DNA from 4 places in the Streptomyces sp. NPDC007945 genome. Region 1 is predicted to be linked to each of the others. Evidence: riboswitches for the same ligand, from Rfam matches in the RefSeq annotation. Region 1 holds a riboswitch; each other region holds the start of a gene.
What was found. A riboswitch is a leader RNA that binds a small molecule or an ion and turns the genes downstream of it on or off. The one in region 1 is predicted to bind cyclic di-AMP.
Positions count from the first base shown of each region.

Region 1 (4,202 bases):
TGTGCTCGGCGTGCTGCGCGGTGAGCGCGCGGGCCCGTTCGGCGTCCCCGCGGGCGACGGCGTCGACGATGGCCCCGTGCTCGGCCCACGTCTCGGCGGGCCGGTCCGGCTGGTCCACCACGTACATCCAGGCGATCTTGTGGCGCAGCTGGGTGAGGAGCGCGGCGAGGGCCGGGGAGCCGGAGGCCTGGGCGAGCGTCTCGTGGAACCAGCCGCCGAGCGCCCGCAGGTCCTCGCCCTGCCCCCGGCGGGCCCGCTCCTGCCCCAGCCTGACCAGGCCCCGCAGCACCTTGAGGTGGGCGTCGGTGCGCCGCTGGGCGGCCCGGGCGGCACCGAGCGGTTCGAGCAGCGCCCGCACGTCGAGGAGGTCGGAGGCCTCCTGGTCGGTGGGCTCGGCGACATGGGCGCCCGCGTGCCGGCGGCTGACGACGAAGCCCTCGGACTCCAGCGTGCGCAGCGCCTCGCGGACCGGGACGCGGGAGACGCCGTACCGGCGCGCGAGCTGTTCCTCGGTGAGGCGACTGCCGCGCTCGAAGACACCCGAGACGATGTCGTCCCGGATCGCCGTGCATACCGATTGCGCGGGAACCCGCATGTCCGACCTCCGTATTCGCTCCGCGCGCACCGAATTCGAGCAGCGCCGTTCACGCGACTCTATTGCAGGGCGCCGGAAATTCCGATGCCGCCTCGAAATTCGTCAGGTTCGCCACGGATTCCCGCGGCTCGGCGCCGCGCGCCCCCGGACGCGGAAAGGCCCCGGCTCGCGGGAGCCGGGGCCTTTCGGTGCAGCGCGGGGGCGCGGGGCGTCAGAGGCTGACGCCCCGGGCGCGGAGGTACGCGACGGGGTTGATGTCGGAGCCGTACTCGGCGCTGGTCCGGGCCTCGAAGTGGAGGTGCGGGCCGGTGGAGTTGCCGGTCGAGCCGGAGACGCCTATCTGCTGGCCGGGCTCGACGGTCTGGCCGACGTACACGCCGATGGACGACAGGTGGCCGTACTGGGTGTACGTGCCGTCGTTCATCCGGATCACGATGTTGTTGCCGTACGCGCCGCCCCAGCCGGCCTCGACGACGGTGCCGGAGCCGACGGAGACCACCGAGCTGCCGTAGGAGGCGTGGAAGTCGACGCCGGAGTGGCTGCCGGAGGACCAGAGCGAGCCACCGGTCTTGTAGCCGGTGGAGACGTACGAGCCGGCGACCGGGAGGTTGAAGGAGGCGAGCCGGCGGCGCTCGGCCTCACGGGCGGCGCGCTCCTTGGCCTCGCGGATCTCCTGGGCGCGGGCCTCGGCCTTGCGCTTCGCCTCGGCGCGCGCCTTGGCCCGGGCCTCGGCCTCGGCGGCCTCCCGCTCCTGGGCGGCGGCCTGCGCGTTGAGCTGGTCCGCGATGGACTCGTCGGCGATCACCTGGGTGAGGCCGGTGTCCTCGGGGGAACGGTCGTCCGTGTCGGCGGCGAGCGCCGGGGAGGCCAGGGTGCCGACGACGCCGGTGGTGGCGAGTGCTGCCACGCCGGCGATGCCGGCGCTGCGGCGAGCCAGTCGGCTCGCACCACGGTGCTTCCCGGTGGCACGGGTGAACGCCAAGACGGTTCCTTTCCTTCCCTCTCGCCTACCGGGTTAGCTGACGGGTTCGGAGCAGGAAGGTCTCCTACGGACCCCTCCGCGTGGCGAAGGCGTCCGATTCACCCCAGGGACTGCGTGGGTCCCCGGCTCCCCAGGCTCGCGCCTGACGGGGACTCGGCGATGTCTGTCCGGTTGCCGCGGGTGCGGCGCGTGCGTCGGGTCGGACAGACGGATCGACGCTAGGCCGGACGGATGGTGATCGCCAAACAGACTCGCTCATTTGTAAGACATGCCACAGGTCATACGATCACCCTTAACTCCATAACGGACAAAGCGGAGGTCTCCGACGCTTCTACGCGTCGGAGACCTCCGCCAGGGGTTGACGGCCGGTCAGCTCACCGGCCGGTCCACCCGTCGACCCGCCTCGGCCGGCTCACCCGGGCTCAACTCACCACGGTCACGTCGCCGATGCCGAGGGCCCGGACGGGCTCCTCGATCTGCGACGCGTCGCCCACCAGGACCGTGACGAGCCGGTCCACCGGGAAGGCGCTGACGACGGCGGCCGTGGCCTCGACCGTGCCGGTCTCGGCGAGCCGCGCGTACAGCCGGGCCTGGTAGTCGTCCGGCAGGTGCTGCTCCACCTGGTCGGAGAGGGTCGCGGCGACCGACGCGGCCGTCTCGTACTTGAGCGGGGCCACGCCCACGAGGTTCTGCACCGCCACGTCCCGCTCGGCGTCGGTCAGACCGCCCTCCGCCAGGGTGCGGAGCACCTTCCACAGGTCGTCGAGGGCCGGACCGGTGTTGGGGGTGTCGACCGAGCCGCTGATCGCGAGCATCGAGGCGCCGTGGCCCTCGCCGTCGGAGCGGAGCACCTGCCCGAAGGCGCGCACGCCGTACGTGTACCCCTTCTCCTCGCGCAGGACGGCGTCCAGACGGGACGTCAGGGTGCCGCCGAGGCAGTAGACGCCGAGGACCTGCGCGGCCCACACGGAGTCGTGGCGGTCCGGGCCGATCCGGCCGATGAGCAGCTGCGTCTGGACCGCCCCGGGACGGTCCACGATGACGACCCGCCCGGTGTCGTCGGCGGTGATCGGCGCCATCGGGCGCCGCGCGGCCGGCTTGCCGCTCCAGGCGCCCAGGGTCTCGGCGAGCACCTCGTCGAGGTCGACGCCCGTGAGGTCGCCGACGACGACCGCGGTGGCGGCGGCGGGCCGCACGTGCGCGTCGTAGAAGGCGCGGACGGCGGCGGCGTCGATGGCCTTCACCGTCTCCTCGGTGCCCTGGCGGGGCCGGGACAGCCGGGTGTCGGCCGGGAAGAGCTCCTTGTAGAGCTGCTTGGCGGCCCGGCGGCTCGGGTTGGCGGCCTCGTGCGGGATCTCGTCGAGCCGGTTGTCGACCAGGCGCTTGACCTCGTCCGCGTCGAAGGCCGGGGAGATCAGCGCCTCGGCGACCAGGCCGAGGGCCTTGCGGAGCCGGGAGGCAGGGACCTCCAGGGACACCCGGACGCCGGAATGGTCCGCGTGCGCGTCGAGAGTGGCGCCGCAGCGCTCCAGCTCGGCCGCGAATTCCTCGGCGCCACGCTCGGTGGTCCCCTCGGAGAGGGCGCGCGCCATGATCGTGGCGACGCCGTCGAGACCCTCGGGCTCGGCGTCCAGCGGCGCGTCGAGGAAGATCTCGACGGCGACGACCTGCTGGCCGGGGCGGTGGCAGCGGAGCACCGTCAGGCCGTTGTCGAGCGCGCCGCGCTCGGGCGCCGGGAAGGCCCACGGCCTGGCCGTGCCGGCCTGCGGCTGCGGGTGGAACTCCATGCTGGTCAGGGAGGCGGCGTCGGTCACAGGTCCGCTCCTTCCTCGTCGTCGCCGTCGGCGCTGTCGGCGGGGGCTGCCGGCTCGTAGACCAGCACCGCGCGGTTGTCGGGGCGCAGCCGGGCCGCGGCCACCTCGCGCACCTCGTCGGCGGTGACGGCGAGGACGCGGTCGACCGCGGTCAGGGCGAGCTGCGGGTCGCCGAACAGCACGGCGAAGCGGCACAGTTCGTCGGCGCGGCCGGCCACGGTGCCGAGCCGGTCGAGCCATTCGCGCTCCAGCTGGGCCTGGGCGCGCTCCATCTCCTCCGCGGTCGGGCCCTCGGCCGCGAAGCGGGCGAGCTCCTCGTCGACGGCCGCCTCGATCACGGGGACCTCGACGCCGCCGGAGGTCTTGACGTCCAGCCAGCCGAGCGAGGGGGCGCCGGCGAGCCGCAGCAGGCCGAAGCCGGCGGTGACCGCGGTGCGGTCACGGCGGACCAGCCGGTTGTGGAGCCGGGAGGACTCGCCGCCACCGAGCACGGTGAGGGCGAGGTCGGCCGCGTCGCACGCGCGCGTGCCGTCCTCGGGCAGCCGGTAGGCGGCCATCAGGGCGCGGGCCGGGACGTCCTCGACGACGACCTCGCGCAGCTGCTCGCCGATGACCTCGGGAAGGGCGCCGTCGCGCGGGGCGGGCTTGCCGTCGTGGCCGGGGATGGAGCCGAAGTACTTCTCGACCCAGGCGAGCGTCTGCTCCGGGTCGATGTCGCCGACCACCGACAGGACGGCGTTGTTGGGCGCGTAGTAGGTCCGGAAGAAGGCCCGCGCGTCCTCCAGGGTGGCCGCGTCCAGGTCCGCCATCG
Region 1 covers NZ_JBIBJV010000008.1:110,845-115,046, reverse strand. Annotated here, with positions in the region: gene ACFZCF_RS24775 (GntR family transcriptional regulator) at 1-595, opposite strand, end outside; gene ACFZCF_RS24770 (peptidoglycan DD-metalloendopeptidase family protein) at 807-1,577, opposite strand; cyclic di-AMP (ydaO/yuaA leader) riboswitch at 1,585-1,746, opposite strand; gene ACFZCF_RS24765 (insulinase family protein) at 2,000-3,364, opposite strand; gene ACFZCF_RS24760 (M16 family metallopeptidase) at 3,388-4,202, opposite strand, start outside.

Region 2 (4,202 bases), on a different contig from region 1:
GCGGGCCCTCGTACTTCTCGCGGGCGACGAGGTTGTACTCGGGCTGCAGCGCCACGTACCGGGCGAGCCCCTCGGCCTCGGCGAAGTCGAGGGAGGCGCGCAACCGCTCGGCGGAGATGTTGGAGGCGGCGACGGCCCGCACCTTGCCCTCGCGCACCAGCTGGTCGAGGGCGGTGACGATCTCCTCCACGGGCACGGACTCGTCGTCGAAGTGCGTGTAGTAGAGGTCGATGTGGTCGGTGCCGAGGCGGCGCAGGGACTCCTCCGCGCCGGCCTTGATGGTGGTGGCGGACAGGCCCTTGAGGGGCGAGTGGGCGCCGACCTTGGTGGCGACGACGATGTCGGAGCGGTTGCCGCGGGCCGCCATCCAGCGGCCGATGATGGTCTCGGACTCACCGCCCTGGTTGCCCTCGACCCACTCGGAGTAGACGTCGGCGGTGTCCAGGAAGTTGCCGCCGGCGGCGGCGTAGGCGTCGAGGACGGCGAAGGACCGCTCCTCGTCGGCGCTCCAGCCGAAGACGTTGCCGCCGAGGGCGAGCGGGAAGACGTTCAGGTCGGAGGTGCCCAGCGGGCGCAGGGGAGAGGACATGACGTCCTCAACTCCCTGCGCCGCCGGTCGTATTCCGGTCGAGGAGCCTGAACCCCGACCGGCACGCGTACGCGTCCGGAGTCAGACCGACAGGCCCTTCGAGCGCAGCCACTCCGCCGGGTCGATGCCGGAGCCGTCGGGGGTGTGGACCTCCATGTGGAGGTGGGGCCCGGTGACGTTGCCGGTGGCGCCGACGCGGCCGATGGTCTCGCCGGTGGCGACGGTCTGGCCGGCGGCCGCGGTCATCGAGGAGAGGTGGCAGTACCAGACCTCGGTGCCGTCCTCCAGCCGCAGGACGATCCGGTAGCCGTACGAGCCGGACCAGCCGGCCGACGTGATGGTGCCGCCGTGGACCGCCTTGAGGGGGGTGCCGGTGGGGGCGGCGAAGTCCAGGCCGGTGTGGTGGCCGGAGGACCACATCGAGCCGGACTGCATGTAGGTGGAGGTGAGGGTGTAGGAGGAGAGCGGCATGGAGTAGCTGGCGGCCAGCCGGGCGAGCCGCTCGGCCTCCGCCTTCTCGGCGGCGATGCGCTCGGCCTCGGCCTTCTCGGCGGCGAGCCGCTCCGCCTCCGCCTTGGCCTTCGCCTCGGCCTCGGCCTTGGCGGCGGCCTCCGCCTGTGCCTGGGCGTCGGCGGCGGCCTTCTCCGCCGCGGCCTTCTCGGCGGCGAGCTTCTCCGCGTCGACGGCGGCCTGCTGCTGCTGTTCGGCCTGCTGGAGGATGCGGGCGCGCAGGGCCTCGCCGGCATCGGCGGCGGTGGCGGTGCGCTCCTCGGCCCGGGTGCCGGCGGTGGTGTCGGCCGGGGCGGTGTACGTGACCGAGGTGAGCGGCTTCGCGGCGACGCCGCCGGCCGCGACCGGCGCGGACGCGGTGGTGGTCCGCTCCTCCTCACCGCCGGGCAGGAGGTCGCCGACGCCGGGCAGGTCGTGGGCGTCCGGCAGGCCCAGGTCGGGCAGGTCGGGGAGGGAGATGGCGACGGGGGCCTTCTCCTGCGCGGTGGCGAGGCCGCCCGCGCCGACGGCGGCGATGACGCCGACGCCGAGGACGGTGGAGGAGCGGGCGAAGTTGGAACGCTGCTTCACGACCCGGTGCCGGCCGCCGGAGCGGCTCTCGGCGCGCAGGGAGCCCTCGGTCGGGTTCCACTCGCCGGGGGCGGGGGTGAAGGAGGCCGTCTCGTACGCGCCGGGCGCGAAGCCGTCCGGGTCGTCCGCGCCGACGGCACCCCGGGCGCCGAAGGGGTCGAAGGGGGCCTCGGGTGCAGGGGTGTTGGACGCCACGGAGGCGTGCTCCTTTCCTTCCTTCTCGCCTACCGGGTTAGCTGACGGGTTCGGAGCAGGAAGGTCTCCTACGGGCTCTTCGCACGGGGGAGGTGCGAGGGGCCCGATTCACCCCAAGGGTTGGTTCCCCGGTTCCCTTACGGGATTCGGCACATGCGCACGGAGCCGTCTCTTGCGACGGCTGGGACGACCGCGCTGCGTTATCGAACGTTAATAGACACCGCACTCCTATTCCAAGCCGTTCCCCTTGATCATTCAGTGAATTGGCAGGGAATCGCCCGAGTTGAGCCCCCTTCAGTGAGCTTCCGCCCGAACCACCGAATCTGACGTTGTGTCAATTGTTATCGCTGTGAGACCTTGTGGGCACGGACCGTGACCGGCTCCGGTCAGTGCGCCACCGGCCCCGGCGGCACCACCGGCATCGTCCGCCGCCGCTCCGGCGCCCCCGCCGTCGGCCGACTCACCGCGAGCAGCGCCATGTCGTCCGTCGACCCGCCGCCGGTGTGCCGCCGCACGTCGTCCACGAGCGCGTCGAGGAGCTCCTCGGGACCCGGGAAGACCGCCCCCGCCAGCCGGGCCGCCGGATCGTAGAAGACGCCGTGCGCGTCCCGCGCCTCCGACACCCCGTCCGTGTGGAACAGCAGCGTCGCGCCCGGCGGGTACGGCCACGCGTCGGCCCGGTCCGGCCCCACCGCCAGCTCCCCCATCCCGAGCGGCAGCGCCGCCTCGGCCGGCTCCAGCGGCTCCACGCGCCCGTCCCCGTACAGCAGCAGCGGCGGCGGATGCCCCCGGTTCACGATCCGTACGACCCCGCCCGCGCGCGGGATCTCGGCCAGCACCGCCGTCGTGAACCCCTCGACGGCGTCGAGGCCCTCGCGCCGCGTCCCCTCCCGCGTCAGGGCCCGTTCGAGCCGCGCCGCCACCCCCTCCAGGGCCGCCTCCTGCTCGGCCGCCTCCCGGAAGGCGCCGATCACCACGGCCACCGCCTCCACCGCGTCCATCCCCTTGCCCCGTACGTCGCCGACCAGGAGCCGCACCCCGTGCGGGGTGTCCTGCACGGCGAAGAGGTCGCCGCCGATGAACGCGTCCGCCTGCGCCGCCTCGTACCGCGCCGCGCACTGGAGCCCGCCGATCCGCTCCGCCGGCATCGGCAGCACCGCCCGCTGCGCCGCCTCCGCGATGACCCGCGCCGACGCGAGCCGCTCGCCGCTGCGCCGCACCACGAAGTTGATCAGCATCGCCAGCGCCGAGACGGTCACCACGGTGAGGGTCTCGGTGAGCGAGGGCACGTCGGAGAGCGTGCGGTTGTACGCGTGCAGCCCGACGGAGGCGAGGATCGCCGCGAGCCCGGTCAGCAGGGTCGTGAGCCGGGAGAAGAACGGCGCGGCGATCAGCGGGGCGGCGGAGAACAGCGGCGCCGCCGTGTACGCGGGCGGGGTGCACAGGTCGAAGACCACCCCGCCGAGGATGATCAGCGGCGGCAGCGCCCGCAGGAACCTCCGGGTCGCCCCGAAGGCCACCGGCGGCCGCGGCTCACCCCCGTAGGGGCCGCGGGGCGCACCGGACCCGGCGATACGGCCGCCGGGCTCCTCGCCCCGAGGGTGTGCCACCTGAGAACTCCTGACCGGTCGGGGCCCGCCACCGGACCGTGCGGGCCTGGACCCGCGACCGCACACCCCTCAAGCCTCCCCGACCCGGGCCCGCCCGGCGACCGGCGGCGTCCGACCGGCTGACCCGGGGGCGCGCCGCCCCTTTCCCAGGCACGCGGTCGGCCTCCCCTCCCCAGCAGGCCGACCGGTGCGGTTCTGGCCGCCGTTTACTTCAGGCGCGGGCGCCCCACCGGCCTCACAGGTTCCGCTCGGCCCACACCGTCAGGGCGTCCCGCACCAGGACGGCGGTGCCCTCGCCGTGCCGGTCGTAGTTCTTGGCGAACCTCGGGTCGTCCACGTACATCCGGCCGAGCCCGATCAGGTACTCCTTCGTCGGCGTGGTGGTGCCCGACAGCCACAGGTACTGCCTCCGGGCCAGCGCCTGCACCTCGTCGCTGTCCGCCGCGAGCCCGGCCGCGGCGGCCGCGCCGAAGTCGCGGGCGATGGCCGCCTGCGTCTCCATGAACTCCTTCTTCTCGGCGTCGCTCAGCGAGCGCCACCAGCGGTCGCCCCGCTCGTACGCGTCGCGGCCCCACCGTTCGGTGACCTCCGCCTCGTACCGCGTGTGATCGAAGCCGTCGAAGACTTCCTCGGCCATGAGCCGTTCTCCTCTCTCGGTCTTGTGGAGAGTGGTCCGCACGGCCTCGATCTGCCGCCCGATGCGCTCGCGCTCCTGCTGGAGGAGGGCC
Region 2 covers NZ_JBIBJV010000003.1:21,119-25,320, forward strand. Annotated here, with positions in the region: gene ACFZCF_RS10795 (aldo/keto reductase) at 1-589, opposite strand, end outside; gene ACFZCF_RS10800 (peptidoglycan DD-metalloendopeptidase family protein) at 671-1,864, opposite strand; cyclic di-AMP (ydaO/yuaA leader) riboswitch at 1,876-2,026, opposite strand; gene ACFZCF_RS10805 (SpoIIE family protein phosphatase) at 2,251-3,474, opposite strand; gene ACFZCF_RS10810 (MerR family transcriptional regulator) at 3,710-4,202, opposite strand, start outside.
Region 2: another riboswitch for cyclic di-AMP. It lies ahead of ACFZCF_RS10800 (peptidoglycan DD-metalloendopeptidase family protein); the one in region 1 lies ahead of ACFZCF_RS24770 (peptidoglycan DD-metalloendopeptidase family protein).

Region 3 (4,202 bases), on a different contig from region 1:
GTCCGCCGGAAAGGTGGAGGTCGAGGAGGCGGCGGCCGCCCTGGACGTCTCCGCCGCCACGATCCGCCGCGACCTCGACGAACTGGCCGAGCAGCGCCTCCTCGTCCGCACGCGCGGCGGGGCCGTCGCGCACGGCGTCTCGTACGAACTGCCGCTGCGCTACAAGTCGGGCCGGCACGCGGCCGAGAAGGCGCGGATCGCCGCGGCGGCGGCCGAACTGATCACCCCCGGCGAGGTCGTCGGCCTGAACGGCGGGACGACGACCACCGAGGTGGCGCGGGCCCTGGCGCTGCGCTTCGCGGGCGAGCGCGCCGAGAGCGGAACCCCGACCGCCGCCTCCGGCCCCGCCCTGACGGTGGTCACCAACGCGCTGAACATCGCCGCCGAGCTGGCGGTGCGTCCGCAGATCAAGCTCGTGACGACCGGCGGGGTCGCGCGCCCGCAGACCTACGAACTGGTGGGCCCGCTGGCCGCCGGCGTCCTGGGCGAGGTCGCCCTCGACACCGTCGTCCTCGGGGTGGACGGGATCGACCCGGAGTTCGGGGCGATGGCCCACCAGGAGGAGGAGGCCGGCATCAGCCGGCTCTTCGCGGAACGCGCGAGCCGGGTCGTGGTGGTGACCGACGCGTCGAAGCTGGGACGGCGCGCCTTCGCCCGCATCTGCGGCCTGGACCGGGTCGACCTGCTGCTCACCGACACCGCGATCGACGCCGGTACGGCGGACCGCCTGTCGGAGGCCGGCGTCCGCGTCCTCACGGTCTGACCACGTGACGACCTGACGGTCGGCGCGTCGCACGAGGTGGGCTCCGCGGACGGCCGGCACGAGGTCACGATCCGGCTGCCCCCGACCGCGCCCGGCCGCGCCGCCGCACCGGCCACGTCGGGACGGGCGCGCCGAGCGTCACCGGCCGACCGGCTCCCCGCGCGGTCACCGCCCGGCCAGGGCCGCGCGCCGGATCGTGGCGTCGAGGAGCGCGAGCGCGTCCTCTGCGGTACGGCCCGGGGCGCGATTCCAGGGGCCGATGAGCCCGTGCCAGCCGCGGGACCGCAGCTCGGTCATGATCCAGGCACCGGCCTCGTTCATGGTGGCCGCGCTGCCGTGGCCGAGCCGGTGGGCGGCGAGGAGGGCGCCGCAGAGGCAGCGGGCGCCGCGCGCGTCGCGCAGCTTGTACGGGGTGTTCTGCCACCCCCAGTCGGTCAGCACCCGGCGCGCGTACGCCAGGTGGACGGAGGGGCGCACGTCGGCCCGGCCGATCCTGCGCCACACGTGCAGCCGGTCCGGGAGGGCGGCACCGATCCGGCCGGGCAGCGGGCGTTCGGCGGGCGGGGCCGGGGGCAGCGTGCCGAGCGCGTCCAGGGCTTCGGCGACGAGCCGGTCCACGGGGACGGAGAGGAGACTCCGCCAGGCCTCGGGGGCGGCGCTCTCGTAGAGGCGGGCCGCCTCGCGGTCGAGGGCGTCGGGGTCGGTCAGCAGGGCGAGGGAGGACATTCCCCCATCATGAGCGGCAATGTCTGCTTTGCGCGCTATGCGCCATACCTCTCACCCTCAAGTCATCACACAATTCCCCTAAAGGAGCTAGACGCCCTATTCGGACATTGCGCCTGCCGTGACGCGACTCACTTTCTCCGCCTCGCGAGCGGCCGTCCCTCCGTCACCACCCGCACGGGACAAGGGATTCCGGATCGCACGCCGAAATGATGGATCTTCAATTCCATCCATTCGATCTTCGGCTCCTGATTTCCCGTGCATTCGCGTCTTGTTCCCCGCGGTATTCCTCGCCTACGGTCACCTCCATTCGGACGGACGCCGAATCCTGCCACCGCCCGAAAGACCACCCATTTCACCCGACGGCAGGAGCGGGGGACCCACCACACCGCCGTTCCGGAGGTCCGGAACGGCTCGGGGTGAAGCCGCGTGCGCGCGGCCGGACAGCTCCAGTCCGAACCCGACAGCTCACCTCGCAGGCGCCGGAGAGGAAACCGTCATGCCCGCTCACGGCAAGCACCGCCGCCCCCGACGCAGCCCCGTCACCCGAGGTCTCGCCTTCGCCGGCACCGGCGGCGTGGCCCTCGCCCTGCCCCTGGTCGTGCCCGCCACGGCCGGCGCCGCGCCCTCCGCGCAGCCGGCGGCGCCGACCGCCGCCGTCACCGCCCGGGCCGTCGCGGCCGTCGCCCCCCAGGCGCCCACCGCCCCCGCGGCCCCCCGCGCGTACACCGTCGTGAAGGGCGACTCGCTTTCCCTGATCGCCCACCGAAAGGGAATTCAGGGCGGCTGGAAGTCGCTTTACCAGGCGAACAGGGAAGCCGTGGGTGACGATCCGTCACTCATTCACCCGGGCCTTGAACTGACGATTCGTCGGGATTCCGCCGAGCGCGCCGCCGAGCCGGTCACGAAGACCACCGCGAAGACGGCCGCGAAGCCGGCCCGCAAGGCCGCCGCGAAGTCCGCCGAGGCCGCGTCCGCCGGTTCCGCCGAACGGGCGAGCCGCTCCGCCGCCCGTGCCGCGGCCCCGGCCGTCCAGGCCCAGCCGGCCGCCGCGAAGGCCGCCCCCCGGTACGCCGACAACCTCGACGGCTGGATCCGCGAGTCGCTCGACGTCATGGCCCGCTACGGCATCCCCGGCTCGTACGACGGCATCCTCCGCAACGTGATGCGCGAGTCCTCCGGGAACCCCCTTGCCGTCAACCTCTGGGACTCGAACGCCGCCAAGGGCACCCCCTCCAAGGGCCTGCTCCAGGTCATCGACCCGACCTTCGCCGCGTACCACGTGCCGGGCACCTCCCTCGACCCGTACGACCCCGTCGCGAACATCACCGCCGCCTGCAACTACGCGGCCGACCGGTACGGCTCCATCGACAACGTCAACGGCGCCTACTGATCCGTCCCGCCGGTCACGGCGGCGAAGTGGGCCGCGAACCACTCCGCCGCCAGCGCCGCCACCTCCTCCAGGGCCCCCGGTTCCTCGAAGAGGTGGCCGGCGCCCGGCACGACCTCCAGCCGGCTCTCGCAGCGCAGCAGCGCCTCGGCCCGCCGGTTCAGATCGAGGACGAGCTCGTCGGCGCCGCCGACGATCAGCAGCGTCGGGGCCCGCACCCCGCCGAGCCGCTCCCCCGCCAGGTCGGGCCGTCCGCCCCGGGACACCACGGCCGCCACGTCGTCGTCCTCTTCCGCCGCCGCCCACAGCGCGGCGGCGGCCCCGGTGCTGGCCCCGAAGTAGCCGCGCGGCAGGCCGCCGGTGCCGGACCGCCCCGCCGCCCAGGCGGCGGCGCCGCCCAGCCGATCCGCGAGCAGCGGGGTGTCGAAGACCCGTGCGCGGTCGCCCGCCTCGGTCTCCGTGAGCAGGTCGAAGAGGAGGGTGGCGAGCCCGGCCCGGTTCAGGGCGGCCGCCACCGCGCGGTTGCGCGGGCTGTGCCGGCCGCTGCCGCTGCCGTGCGCGAAGAGCACCAGGCCCGACGCCCCGTCGGGCATCGCCAGCTCGCCCGGCAGCTCGCCGCCCCCGGCCGCGACGCTTACCGCCGTGTGCCGGACGGCCGGCCCGCGTGCCGCCCGGCTCCGGTCGAGGCGGGCCACCACCTCGGCGTCCGGCGTCTGGTCGAACGCCCGGTAGAACTGCCCGACCGCGTAGAAGTCCTCCGGAGTGTGCACGGCGACCGTCTCGTCGGCCTCGCCGCGGACCCGCGCCGTCCAGCCGTACGGCGCCACGGGGACGGCCAGCACGATCCGGGCGGCTCCGGCGGCGCGTACCGCCCGGCAGGCGGCGAGCGCGGTCGCGCCGGTGGCCAGCCCGTCGTCGACGACCACCGCCGTACGCCCCTCCAGCGGCACTGGCCTGCGGCTGCCCCGGTACGCGCGGGACCGCTCGGCCATGACCAGCCGCTCGCGCTCCTCGGCCGCCTCCAGCTCCCTGCCGGACACGCCGGCGTCGCGCACCACCTGCTCGTTCACCACCCGGACGCCGCCCTCGCCGATGGCCCCCATGGCCAGCTCCGACCTGCTCGGCACGCCCAGCTTCCGCACCAGGCAGATGTCCAGCGGCGCGTCGAGCGCCTCGGCCACCTCCGCCGCCACCGGCACCCCGCCGCGCGGCAGCCCGAGGACGACGACGTCGGCGCCCCGGAGATGGCCGAGCCGGTCGGCGAGCTGCCGCCCGGCGTCGGCCCGGTCGGTGAAATACATGACACGCCGCCTTCCCGATCGGCGC
Region 3 covers NZ_JBIBJV010000004.1:154,823-159,024, reverse strand. Annotated here, with positions in the region: gene ACFZCF_RS14900 (DeoR family transcriptional regulator) at 1-763, shown strand, start outside; gene ACFZCF_RS14895 (hypothetical protein) at 929-1,489, opposite strand; cyclic di-AMP (ydaO/yuaA leader) riboswitch at 1,796-1,981, shown strand; gene ACFZCF_RS14890 (transglycosylase SLT domain-containing protein) at 1,986-2,879, shown strand; gene ACFZCF_RS14885 (phosphoribosyltransferase family protein) at 2,873-4,177, opposite strand.
Region 3: another riboswitch for cyclic di-AMP. It lies ahead of ACFZCF_RS14890 (transglycosylase SLT domain-containing protein); the one in region 1 lies ahead of ACFZCF_RS24770 (peptidoglycan DD-metalloendopeptidase family protein).

Region 4 (4,202 bases), on a different contig from region 1:
TTTCCGGAAACGGACGACACCGTCGACCCCGTCAGGCTCCCGCGCTCGTCGTCACCGCCGGAGTGACCGGATCCGCCCTGGCACTGCCGCTCCTCGCCACCGGCTCCGCCTCCGCCGCCGACGCGGCCACCTGGGACCGGGTCGCCGCCTGCGAGTCCGGCGGCCAGTGGAGCGCCAATCTGGGCAACGGCGCGTACGGCGGCCTCCAGATGACGCAGGAGGCGTGGGAGCGGCACGGCGGGCTCGCGTACGCCCCCAGCCCCGACCTCGCCAGCCGCGCCCAGCAGATCGCCGTCGCCGAGGTGGCGCTCTCCGCCGGCAGCACCGACTGGGACACCTGCGCCCCGATCGCGGGCCTGAAGAACGACGGCAAGCCCACGGGTGTGCGGCCGGGCCCCGCCGTCCAGCAGGAGGACGAGGGCGGGGTGGCGCCGGAGTCCAACTGGACCGGCGGCACCGCCGTGCCCTCCGCGCCCGCCGAGGTCGAGGAGGCCGAGGAGGCGACGGAGACGACGCCGCGGGCCCCCGAGGCCGTGGAGGAGAAGGGGAGCGGCACCACCGCCCCGACGGCCCCGGCGGCCCCGACCGCCCCCGTCGCGCCCGCGACGCCGCCTTCCGCCGGCGCCACCACCCCGCCGCCCGCGACCGCCACCCCCGACGCGCCCACCGGCACCACTCCGGCGGCCCCGGACGCCTCCACGGGCACGCCGGGCACGCCCGGCGCCCCGGAGGACACGCCGGAGGCCCCCGAGGCCCCCCTGGCGCCCACCACCCCGGTGACCCCCGGCGCGGAGGGCACGCCTGACGCGCCGTCGGCGACGCCGGGCACGGGCAAGCACCGGGGCGAGGCCGCCCCGGAGGAAAGTGGCGTAACGGACACTATGCAGGATTACGGGCGACATGCCGCAGCTGCGGACAAGGTCACATCAACTACCGTCAAGTCGGACGCAAGTGACGCCTACACCGTGCGGCCGGGTGACAGCCTGTCGGAGATTGCTCAGGAGAACGATCTTGTCGGCGGCTGGGACGCCCTCTACGACGCCAACCGCCAGACGGTCGGGGCCGATCCGGACCTCATCCTCCCTGGTCAGAGCCTTGAGCTGAAGGCGGACGCCGCGGCGAAGTGAGGGCGCTTCAGGGGTGTATGTCCGCTTTTAGGAAAGTGAGACATGGGTCTCTTCGCCCCAACTGGCGTGTCGCGTCCGCAAACTTTGCTTCCGTCAGGCCTCACCTGCGCAAACGAGGTCTGACGGAGTGCAAGTAAGGGCGTTTTGTCCGACGTAAGCCTCTTTGAACTTCGAGCACCTGTGTGTCTACGGTCGTCACCGCTCGCCACCGCGGGCCCCGTCGACCGAAACGCCGAGTCCTGCCGTCGGTCGCCGGGAACTGTCGTCGCGAAAGCGCCGCAGGCAGGAGTGGGGGACCCAAGGTTCGTGCCGGTCCCGGCCGTCGACCAGACGGACGGAACGACCGGCTAGGGGTGAAGCCGCACGCAAGGACGTGTGGCCGGGCGAACTCTTCAAGCCCGAACCCGACAGCTCACCTCACAGGCGTCGGTGAAGAGGAAACTCCATGCTGTTCTCCGGCACGGGCAAGCGTCGTCGTCCCTCCAAGGCCACCCGCGTCGTCGCCCTCGTCGGCGTCACCGGCGCGGCCGTCGCCGCCCCGCTGATGGCCGCGGGCACCGCTTCCGCCGCCACCGCCTCCGAGTGGGACCGCGTCGCCCAGTGCGAGTCCGGCGGCAACTGGTCGATCAACACCGGCAACGGCTACTACGGCGGCCTCCAGTTCTCGGCCTCCACCTGGGCCGCGTACGGCGGCACCGCCTACGCCCCCACGGCCAACCAGGCCAGCAAGTCGCAGCAGATCGCCGTGGCCGAGAAGGTCCTCGCGGGCCAGGGCAAGGGCGCCTGGCCGAGCTGCGGCGTCGGCCTCTCCTCCGCCTCCTACGACGGTGGCGCCGCCGAGGCCGCCGCCCCGCAGCAGCAGAGCGCCCCGCAGCAGAGCGCCCCGAAGCGCTCCGCCGAGCAGCCCGCCACCCGCAGCGAGCAGCGCCAGGCCCCGAAGCCGCGCACCCAGGCCGCTCCGCAGGCCGCCGCCAAGAAGACCGTCACCACCCCGACCGGCAAGAAGGTCAAGAAGGGCGACGGCGAGTACAAGGTCGTGGCCGGCGACACCCTCAGCAAGATCGCCAAGGCGCAGGGCGTCGACGGCGGCTGGGCCGAGCTCTTCGAGCTCAACGAGGACGTCGTCGAGAACGCCGACCTGATCTACCCGGGTCAGCAGCTCCACCTGAAGTGAGCCCCGCGGCACCGGTGAGTCCGGCGGCTCACCGGCGCCCGACGACCCTCCCGCGGTGACCACCCCGGTCCCGAGCCCCTTCCCCCGTGGCTCGGGACCGGGGTTCCGTCGTTACCGTCCAGTAGTTCACGGTCCTTTCGTCCCCTCCTGCATGCTCTTGGGCCCTTTTTCGTCCCAGGGGACGGGCGGTCGGCTGGCTGGAGCGCCGGAGCCGGTTAGGCTCTTGTCGCAAGGCGAACGAGACCTTGCGACCCATGCGTCACACCTAGCGTCACATCCCAGAAGGAGATGCTCGTGCCGTCCATCGACGTCGTCGTAGCCCGGGAAATCCTGGACTCCCGAGGCAACCCCACGGTCGAGGTCGAGGTCGGCCTCGACGACGGCAGCACCGGCCGTGCTGCCGTGCCGTCCGGTGCCTCCACCGGTGCGTTCGAGGCCCTGGAGCTCCGCGACGGTGACCAGAACCGCTACCTCGGCAAGGGCGTCGAGAAGGCCGTCCTCGCCGTCATCGAGCAGATCGGCCCGGAGCTCGTCGGCTACGACGCCACCGAGCAGCGCCTGATCGACCAGGCCATGTTCGACCTGGACGCCACCCCGGACAAGTCGTCGCTCGGCGCCAACGCCATCCTCGGCGTCTCGCTCGCCGTCGCGCACGCCGCCTCCGAGGCCAGCGACCTCCCGCTCTTCCGCTACCTCGGCGGACCGAACGCGCACCTGCTGCCCGTTCCGATGATGAACATCCTCAACGGTGGGTCGCACGCCGACTCCAACGTCGACATCCAGGAGTTCATGATCGCCCCGATCGGCGCGGAGTCCTTCTCCGAGGCCCTCCGCTGGGGCACCGAGGTCTACCACACCCTCAAGTCCGTCCTGAAGACCAAGGGCCTCTCCACCGGCCTCGGCGACGAGGGCGGCTTCGCCCCGAACCTCGGCTCCAACCGTGAGGCGCTCGACCTCATCCTGGAGGCCATCAAGCAGGCCGGCTACGTGCCCGGCAAGGACGTCGCCCTCGCCCTGGACGTCGCCGCCTCCGAGTTCTACAAGGACGGCAAGTACCTCTTCGAGGGCAAGGAGCGCTCCGCCGCCGAGATGACGGAGTACTACGAGGAGCTCGTCTCCGCGTACCCGCTCGTCTCCATCGAGGACCCGCTGTTCGAGGACGACTGGGCCGGCTGGAACGTCATCACCGAGAAGCTCGGCGACAAGGTCCAGCTCGTCGGCGACGACCTCTTCGTCACCAACCCCGAGCGCCTCGCCCGCGGCATCGAGGAGAAGTCCGCCAACGCCCTCCTGGTGAAGGTCAACCAGATCGGCTCGCTGACCGAGACCCTCGACGCCGTCGAGCTCGCCCAGCGCAACGGCTTCAAGTGCATGATGTCCCACCGCTCCGGCGAGACCGAGGACGTCACCATCGCCGACCTCGCCGTCGCCACCAACTGCGGCCAGATCAAGACCGGCGCCCCGGCCCGCTCCGAGCGCGTCGCCAAGTACAACCAGCTGCTGCGCATCGAGGAGATCCTCGACGACGCCGCCGTCTACGCCGGCCGCAGCGCCTTCCCGCGCTTCAAGGGCTGACCTGCCCGGCGCCTGTAGTTACGTACGTCCCCGCACACGGTCCCGTACCGTGTGCGGGGACGTACGCGCGATCAGGGGAGGCGAGACGGCATGGCCGTGAAGAACGGGGACCGGTTCTCCACCGCGACCCGGATCAGGCTGCTCGGCGAGCAGACCGCGGCCCGTGTCTACCGCTCCCAGACCCGCCGCCAGGCCCGGCGCTCCCGGCTCACCGGCCGCGCCGCCTTCCTCGCCCTAGTGGTCTGCTCCCTCGTCGTCGCCCTCGCCTACCCGATAAGGAGCTACGTCTCCCAGCAGGGCGAGATCGCCGAACAGGAGCGCAGGGC
Region 4 covers NZ_JBIBJV010000011.1:140,663-144,864, forward strand. Annotated here, with positions in the region: gene ACFZCF_RS28430 (transglycosylase family protein) at 1-1,127, shown strand, start outside; cyclic di-AMP (ydaO/yuaA leader) riboswitch at 1,392-1,568, shown strand; gene ACFZCF_RS28435 (transglycosylase family protein) at 1,573-2,301, shown strand; gene eno (phosphopyruvate hydratase) at 2,590-3,876, shown strand; gene ACFZCF_RS28445 (septum formation initiator family protein) at 3,967-4,202, shown strand, end outside.
Region 4: another riboswitch for cyclic di-AMP. It lies ahead of ACFZCF_RS28435 (transglycosylase family protein); the one in region 1 lies ahead of ACFZCF_RS24770 (peptidoglycan DD-metalloendopeptidase family protein).